2 regions of the Plantibacter sp. T3 genome follow, and region 2 is predicted to be linked to the other one. Evidence: predicted binding sites of a transcription regulator. Region 2 holds the regulator's gene; the other holds the start of a gene.
The links. The regulator HrcA, encoded in region 2, represses chaperone genes, less so after heat shock. The targets are predictions, from matches to a motif close to TTNGCACTCGNNNNNNNCGAGTGCNAA.

Region 1: groES (co-chaperone GroES) is a predicted target of HrcA. The motif match lies at 2,148-2,174, and genes of this name have one in related genera.

The regions. Positions count from the first base shown of each region.
Region 1 is NZ_LR733286.1:1,842,212-1,846,382, forward strand. Features, by position in the region: gene GV015_RS08885 (DUF4190 domain-containing protein) at 86-847, shown strand; gene GV015_RS08890 (class I SAM-dependent methyltransferase) at 887-2,092, opposite strand; gene groES (co-chaperone GroES) at 2,251-2,547, shown strand; gene rarD (EamA family transporter RarD) at 2,749-3,681, shown strand; gene GV015_RS08905 (ABC transporter substrate-binding protein) at 3,869-4,171, shown strand, end outside.
Region 2 is NZ_LR733286.1:2,495,430-2,499,600, forward strand. Features, by position in the region: gene hemW (radical SAM family heme chaperone HemW) at 1-750, shown strand, start outside; gene GV015_RS11945 (DUF4870 domain-containing protein) at 820-1,299, opposite strand; gene hrcA (heat-inducible transcriptional repressor HrcA) at 1,516-2,538, shown strand; gene dnaJ (molecular chaperone DnaJ) at 2,593-3,714, shown strand; gene GV015_RS11960 (16S rRNA (uracil(1498)-N(3))-methyltransferase) at 3,716-4,171, shown strand, end outside.

The DNA.
Region 1 (4,171 bases), 650 kb from region 2:
CCAGCCGTGTCCTGCCCTCGACCGGGTGCGCGGACGTCGGCGCATAGGATGGGCCGGTACCCGGTCACGGATCGAAGGAGCGGCGATGGATCAGCACGAGCACCCCGACGGACGACCTCAGCACCAGGACGGTGCGGCGGACGGGCAGTCACGCCCGCCGCAGGCCGAGCAGCCGAACGGGCAGCCGCAGCAGCCGTGGGGGCAGCAGCCCCAGCCCCAGGCCCAGCAGCCCTGGTCGCCGTACCAGCCGCCACAGCGCTCTCAGCAGGCCGGCGTCGCGCCGCAGGCCCAGCAGCAGCCGTACCAGCCTCAGCCTCAGCCCCAGCAGCAGCGGTACCAGCCTCAGCCCCAGCAGCCGTACCAGCCTCAGGGCCAGGCCTCCCCGCCGCCCACGGACGGGCAGCGCGGCTCGGACGCGCCCGTCGCGCCGCCGACGCACCCTGCCCAGCAGGGGGCGTCCCCCTCGGCGCCTCCGGCGGGTTGGCAGGGCGATCACGCGACCTATCTCCAGACGGTGCCGACGGCGGTCTACCAGGCACCGAGCCAGGGTGGCTACGCCGCGTACCAGCAGTCGCAGACGCAGACCCCTGCCGCGTCGACCGGGACCTCGCGGAGCACCTGGTCGCTCATCACCGGTGTCGTCGGGCTCGTCGTCTCCGTCTTCGTCGGTTGGGGCTTCCCCCTGTCGATCGCCGCGATCGTGCTCGGGTTCGGGGCCAGGCGTCGCGAGCCGCGGGGCCGAGGTCGCGCCCTCACCGGCCTCGTGACCGGGTTCGTCGGCCTCGCCTGCTCGGTCGGCTGGCTCGCCTACAGCGTCGTCGTGATCATCGGGTACGTCTCGACCTGATGCTCCTCGGGGCGCTGCGGCCCGACGGACGCCGTCGGGTCAGGCGTCGGCGGCCGGCGTCACCCGTTCGACGAGCAGCGCACTGTGTTTGCCGGCGATCCTCGTGAGGATGATCGTGGCCGAGCCGTCGCCCTTCAGCGCGAGGCGCTTCCGGAACGCCGCGGGGTCGACGTCGACGCCGCGTTTCTTGATCTCGAGGACACCGATCCCGCGATCACGCATCGTGCGCTTGAGGACCTTCTCGTCCATCGGCAGCCGTTCGAGCACCCGGAAGGTCGTGGCGAACGGCGAGCTCGTCGCCGTGTCGGAGGTCAGGTAGGCGATGCCCTGGCCGAGCATGCCGGCCTCCAACCGGATGGCGAGGTCGCCGATGAGTCGGGCCCGGATCACAGATCCGTCGGGTTCGTGCACGTAGTCGCCGAGCTCCCGCACCGGGGCGTCGTCGGCGTCGGCCTCGGCGTGCAACTCGTGGTGGACGCCGTCCGCGAGGAGGAGCGCGGACCGTCGGACATCCGGACGGGCCAGCGGGCCGAACCAGAGCGCCATCTCGACGAGCTGTCCGTCGACCGACACCCACTGCGCCTCGGCGTCGTCGGGGATGAGGGAGCGGTCGAATCCGGGCCCGAGCTTGACGCCTGTGGGAAGGCGGGCCGCCGCACCGAAGACCAGGTCGAGGGACGGGGTGTAGTCGGCGGCACTCGACAGGCGCGCGGTGTCGGCGTGTCCTGCGGTTCGCCGCGCGGGATCGAACCAGACCGCGTCGAAGTCGTCGAGGGAGACGTCCTCGGCGGCGGCGTTCCGCACGGTCGCCGTGGGGAACGGAGCGAGGTTGTAACTGGCGATGGCCGCGGTGACCTCGTCGATGTCGACCGCCGTGACCTCCAGGTCGAGCGAGGCCATGGCCATCGAGTCGGCGCCGATGCCGCTGCCGAGGTCGGCGATGCGCGTGAGGCCGGCCCGGGCGAACCGCCCGGCGTGCAGCGCGGCGACGGGAAGGCGCGTGGCCTGTTCGAGCCCGGCCTCGGTGAACAGCATGCGGCCGGCGAACGGTCCGAACTTGCCGACAGCCTTCTGCCTCAATCGCGACTGCGTGAGGACCGCCGCGACCAGCTCGGGGGAGTGGCCCTCCTTGCGCAGGCGCCCGACCAGGCGGACGGCCTCGTCCTTCGTCGGGTAAGGGGGGAGGGAGTCGAGGAGCCTGAGGCCGTCGGCCGTGAGGAGTTCGACGAGTTCCGAACGGTCCATGGTCAGCGGGCCTCGGGCGGAGCTGGATGCATCCGGCAACGGTAGCAGTCGCTGATTGGCACTCGCATTGCATGAGTGCCAGAACATGCCTACACTGGAATCAGCACTCTCGCAGTGTGAGTGCTAACCACGTCTTCGTTTCAAGAAAGAGGTCAACCGTGTCGGTCTCCATCAAGCCGCTCGAGGATCGCATCGTCATCAAGCAGGTCGAGGCAGAGCAGACCACCGCTTCCGGTCTGGTCATCCCCGACACCGCCAAGGAGAAGCCCCAGGAGGGCGAGGTCGTGGCGGTCGGACCCGGTCGCATCGACGACAACGGCAACCGCGTCCCGCTCGACGTCGCCGTCGGCGACAAGGTGATCTACTCAAAGTACGGTGGCACCGAGGTCAAGTACGCCGGTGAGGACTACCTCGTCCTGTCCGCGCGCGACGTCCTCGCAGTCGTCGTCCGCTAGTCACCAGCGCACGGATCCGGCGGCTCAGGCCGCTCAACAGCCCGAATGGCATTCGCCGTTCGGGCTGTGTCCGTTTCCGGAGGGTGTCGCGGGGAGTCGCGGGTCTAGCCTGGACCAGTGCAGAACCCCAGCGATCCAGCCGACGTCGACATCCACCCCGTCACCGTCGACGGGGGAGGGGATCGACGTGCGAGCGTCGCCGTGCCCCAGCAGGGGAGCCGGTCCGGACTGCTCTCGGCGGTCGCCGCCTACTGCCTGTGGGGAGCGCTCCCGCTCTACTTCATCGCCCTCGCACCGGCCGGCGCCTTCGAGGTGGTGGCGTGGCGGATCCTGTTCTCCCTCGTCTTCTGTGCCGTCCTCATCCTGGCGACCCGTTCCTGGCGTCGGCTGTTCGGCATCCTCCGCCAGCGTCGCATCGTCCTGACGATGGGTCTCGCCGGGGCGCTCATCTACGTCAACTGGCAGACGTACGTCTACGGTGCGCTCAACGGCCAAGTGGTCGAGGCGTCGCTCGGGTACTTCATCAACCCGATCGTGACCGTCTTCCTCGGCGTCTTCTTCCTTCGCGAGCGGCTGCGTCCAGCCCAATGGGCTGCGGTGGTCGTGAGCGTGATCGCGGTCCTGGTCCTCGCGATCGGACACGGCAGCGTCCCCTGGATCGCCCTCATCCTGGCCTTCTCGTTCGGCCTCTACGGCTACATCAAGAAACTGGTGGGCGGCTCGGTCGACGCCGTGTCCGGGTTGACGCTCGAGACCGTGTGGCTGATGCCGGTCGCGATCGCCCAGCTCATCGCGGTCGGCGTGACCGGTGGGCTGACCATCGGCACCGCGGGCGTCGGGCACGCTCTGCTGCTCGTCGGCGCCGGCGTCATCACCGCCGTCCCGCTCCTGCTGTTCGCGGCGGCGGCCCGCCGCCTCCCGCTCACCTGGATGGGTTTCATCCAGTACTTCGCACCGATCATCCAGTTCGTCGTCGGTGTCGCGGTCCTGCACGAGGCGATGCCGCCGGAGCGCTGGTTGGGCTTCGGTCTCGTGTGGCTGGCGCTCGCGATCCTCACCGTCGACATGCTCGTCGCCTCCACCCGGGGTCGTCGGGCCGCCGGCGCCGAACGGCGCCGCTCGACGAGGGTCTGAACAGCGGATTCCAGCGCTGATCGCGCGACCACTGCAGGAAAAGCGCGAAACTGGCGCTCCTGAGGTAACGATTTGGTCGTGTTACACGCTTGTAACGTCAACGACATTGTCCAGCGCACGTGCAGCGGATAACTTGACTCAACGGCAGCCCCTGGAGCTGCCACTCTTCTGACAAGCAAGGAGTACCATGAGCGTCTTTTCGAAGGCCACGGCCGCTCGCTCCCGCCCACGTTCCATCGTTCTCGGTGGTATCGCACTGATCGGAGCCAGCGCGCTGGTTCTGAGCGGTTGCGCCTCAAGTGGTAGCGGCGACAGCGGCAGCAGCAGCAAGCCTGCTGGCGACCTGACCCTGAAGCTCGGCACGGCGTTGCCGCAGACCGGTAACCTCGCGTTCCTCGGCCCGCCCGAGGAGGCCGGTGTCGGTCTCGCGGTCAAGGAGGTCAACGACGCCGACCTCGGCATCAAGATCGACCTGACGCTCGGCGACTCG
Region 2 (4,171 bases):
CCGAGCGTGCTCGCCACCCTCGAGCGCACGCACGATCCGGCTCGGGTGCCGCTCGTCGTGCAGTGGGCTCGCGAGGCCGGCCTCGGCGTCAGCCTGGACCTCATCTACGGGACGCCGGGGGAGACCCTGGCCGACTGGCGCGTCTCACTCGAGACGGCGGTCGCCTGCGCTCCGGACCACGTGTCGGCTTATTCGCTCATCGTCGAACCAGGGACGAAACTCGCGCGCCAGATCCGCTCGGGCGTGGTGGGGACCCCCGACGAAGACCTGCAGGCCGATATGTACGAGCTCGCCGACGATCTCCTCACCGAGGCCGGCTACGGCTGGTACGAGGTCAGCAACTGGGCGACGGACGACACGCACCGCTCCCGGCACAACCTCTCCTACTGGACCGGCGAGGACTGGTGGGGTGTCGGCCCGGGCTCGCACAGTCACGTCGGCGGGGTGCGCTGGTGGAACGTCAAGCACCCGGCGGCGTACGCCCAGCGGATCGCGGCGGGGGAGTCGCCGGCCGCCGGCCGGGAGACCCTGGACGACGAGACGCGGGAACTCGAACGCATCCTGCTGCTCACCCGCACGCGGGACGGCATCCCGATCCGGACGCTCGCCCCCGAGGCTCGCACGGCCGTCGCCGGGCTCATCGCCGAGGAACTGGTCGACGCACGGCAGGCCCTGCTCGGACGGCTGGAGCTCACGCGCCGCGGACGGCTCCTCGCCGACGCGGTCGTCCGCCGTCTGGTCGGCGACTGACCCTGCCCGAGGCGCAGAACAGCCCCGCCCGGCGGACCGGACGGGGCTGTTCTCGTGCGACTCGACGGATCAGGCCTTGATGAACTGGATCGTGAGCGGGTAGCTGTACAGCTCGCCCTTGTTCGCCTTGATCGCGGCGATGATGCTGAACACGATCACCACGACGTAGACGGCGATGATGATGAACAGACCCACGACGACGATCGTCAGGATCGAGCCGACCACGAGCGCGATCAGCATCGTCAGCTGGAAGTTCAGCGCGGTGAGCGTGTGCGCCTTGATGAACGGGCCGCGGTCCTTGAGGACCAGGTAGCCGATCAGCGGCGGGATGAATCCGAAGAAGATCCCACCGATGTGGATGAGCGTCGACCACAGCTTCTCGTCCGACGGGCTCATGGGCTGAGCGGCGGCGTACGGCTGCTGGTACTGCGGGGCGCCTGCGGGCGGCTGCTGCGGAGCTGCGGGAGGGGGCGTTGCGCCGTCTCCTGCAGGCGGAACCGACCCGCCCTTCGCTGGGTCGACGGGCGGCTGAGCGTTCGGATCGGACATCTTCGCACCTTTCACGGAGAGTGATATTCAATTGGTCCAGCTGAGCGTATCGCACCAGGTGTTGCTCATCAGGGACCCACGCCTGCGGCCAACGGTATTCCCGCGGCACGGGGCCGCGCAAGGGACGGCCGCGCGGAGGCCACGATATGATTGGCAGTCAGGGTCTTCGAGTGCTGATGGTCGGCGCTCCGAGGTGGATGACGGGAGGAGATCGAGATGGTGTCGGATCGCGGTCTCGAAGTGCTCCGCGTCATCGTGCAGGACTACGTCGCCTCGCGCGAGCCCGTCGGTTCCAAGACGATCGTCGACCGCCACTCCTTCGGGGTCTCCGCAGCCACCATCCGCAACGACATGGCGCAGCTCGAGGACGAAGAGCTCATCGCCGCTCCCCACACCTCTTCCGGCCGGGTGCCCACCGACAAGGGTTACCGGATGTTCGTCGACCACCTGGCCGACCGCCGTCCGCTGAACAACGCCCAACGGACGGCGATCGAGACCTTCCTCGGCGCGTCCGGCGACCTCGACGAGGTCCTGCACCGCACGGTGCGGCTGCTGTCGCAGCTGACGAACCAGGTCGCGCTCGTCCAGTACCCGATGTTCTCCCGGGCACGCGTCCGGCATCTCGAGTTGGTGAGCGTCACCCCGAACCGAGTGCTCGCGGTCATCATCCTCGACAACGGCCGCGTCGAGCAGCGGCTCATCGAGACGGAGAGCCCGGTCGACGACGACCTCATCTCGCGGCTCCGCTCGCTGTGCAACGAGGCGGTCGCGGGCCGTCCACTCCTCGACGCCCACGACGCGATCGGCGACGTCCCAGCCGACATCGCCGACCTCGATCGCGCGGCGGCCGTCCGCATCGTCGACGCGGTGCGCGAGCAACTCTCGGCGCAGCGCCAGGACCGCCTCGTCATGGCCGGCGCCGCCAACCTCGCCCGCACCGAGGACGACTTCCCCGGCAGCATCTATCCGGTCCTGGACGCCATCGAGCAGCAGGTCGTGCTGCTCCGGCTCTTCGGCGAGATGGAGTCCGAGCGCGACGGCGTGGTCGCCAGCATCGGGCGGGAGAACGCGTCGTTCGGCCTCGAGACCACGAGTGTCCTCGCCGGGAACTACCGTTCCTCTGGTGGCGAAATCGCCCGGCTCGGCGTCCTCGGCCCCACGAGAATGGACTACGCGAGCAACATGGCTGCGGTCCGCGCCGTCGCCAGGTACCTCTCGCGCATCCTCGACGCCGAGTGACGCATCCTCGTCGCGTCCCCCAACACCTTCCGCACCTCGAACGAAAGGCCCTCAGTGGCTGACTACCCCGACCACTACGCAGCACTCGGTGTCGCCAAGGAGGCGACGCCCGAAGAGATCAAGAAGGCCTACCGCCGCCTCGCACGCGAACTGCACCCCGACGTGAACCCGGGTTCCGACGCCTCGGAACGGTTCAAGGAGGTCACGCACGCCTACGACGTGCTGAGCGACCCCAAGCAGCGCCAGCAGTACGACCTCGGTCCGCAGGCTGGTGGGTTCGGTGGCGGCGACGCCGGGTTCGGCGGCTTCGGCGACATCTTCGACACCTTCTTCGGCGGTGGCGGCCAGCAGCGCGGACCCAAGTCCCGTCGCGCACGCGGGGAGGACGCCCTGTTGCGCGTCGAGCTCGACCTCGACGAGGTCATCTTCGGCACCCACCGCGACCTCGAGGTCGACACCGCCGTGCTCTGCAGCACCTGCAACGGCTCCTGCTGCCAGCCCGGCACCTCACCGGTGACCTGCGACATCTGTCACGGCACCGGCTCCATCCAGCGGGCCGTCCGCTCGCTGCTCGGCAACGTCATGACGTCGGCGCCCTGCGGCACCTGCCGCGGCTACGGCACGATCATCGCGACCCCGTGCGTCACCTGCCAGGGTCAGGGTCGGCTCCGTGCCCGCCGCACCGTCTCGGTCGACATCCCGGCCGGCGTCGACACCGGTCTGCGTCTGCAGATGCCGGGGAGCGGCGAGGTCGGCCCGGCCGGCGGCCCGAACGGCGACCTCTACCTCGAGATGAAGGTCAAGCACCACGACGTCTTCAGCCGCGACGGCGACGACCTGTTGTGCACGCTCGAAGTCCCGATGACCGACGCCATCCTCGGCCGCCAGGTCACCGTCCACGCGCTCGACGGCGACGTCGAGGTCGAGCTGCGGCCGGGCGTGCAGAGCTCCGAGGTCATCACGGTCAAGGACCGCGGTGTCACCCGTCTCCGCGGGAACAGCCGGGGCGACCTCAAGATCGGCGTCCAGGTCGTCACGCCGACGAAGCTCGACCACCGCGAACGCGAGCTGATCAAGAGCTTCGCCTCAGGACGACGCCAGGGTGCTCCGGCGCTCGCGCAGTTCCAGCAGGGCCTGTTCGCGAAGATCCGCGACCGCTTCCACGGCGTCGGTTGAGATGAGTTCGCTGTACCTCCGTGAGGATCTCGAATCGACCGGTGTCGGCGACTCGGTGACCCTCCGCGGGCCCGAGGCGAAGCACGCCGTCGCCGTGAGTCGGCTGCGGGTCGGCGAGACGACGTCGATCGGCAACGGCCGGGGCCTGATCGCGACCGGACCGGTCGTGCGCAGCGAGCCGGGGGAGTTGGAGATCCGCGTCGAATCGGTCGTGGTGCATCCGGAGAACCGTCCCGGGCTCGTCCTCGTGCAGGCGCTGGCCAAGGGTGATCGCGACGAACTCGCCATCCAGGCGGCGACCGAGCTGGGTGTCGACCGGATCGTCCCGTGGGGCGCCGAGCGCAGCATCTCGAGATGGCAGGGCGACAAAGCGGTCAAGGGCCGTGCGCGCTGGCAGCTCATCGTGCGGGAGGCGTCGAAGCAGTCGATCCGCGCACGGGTCCCCGAGGTGGCCGAG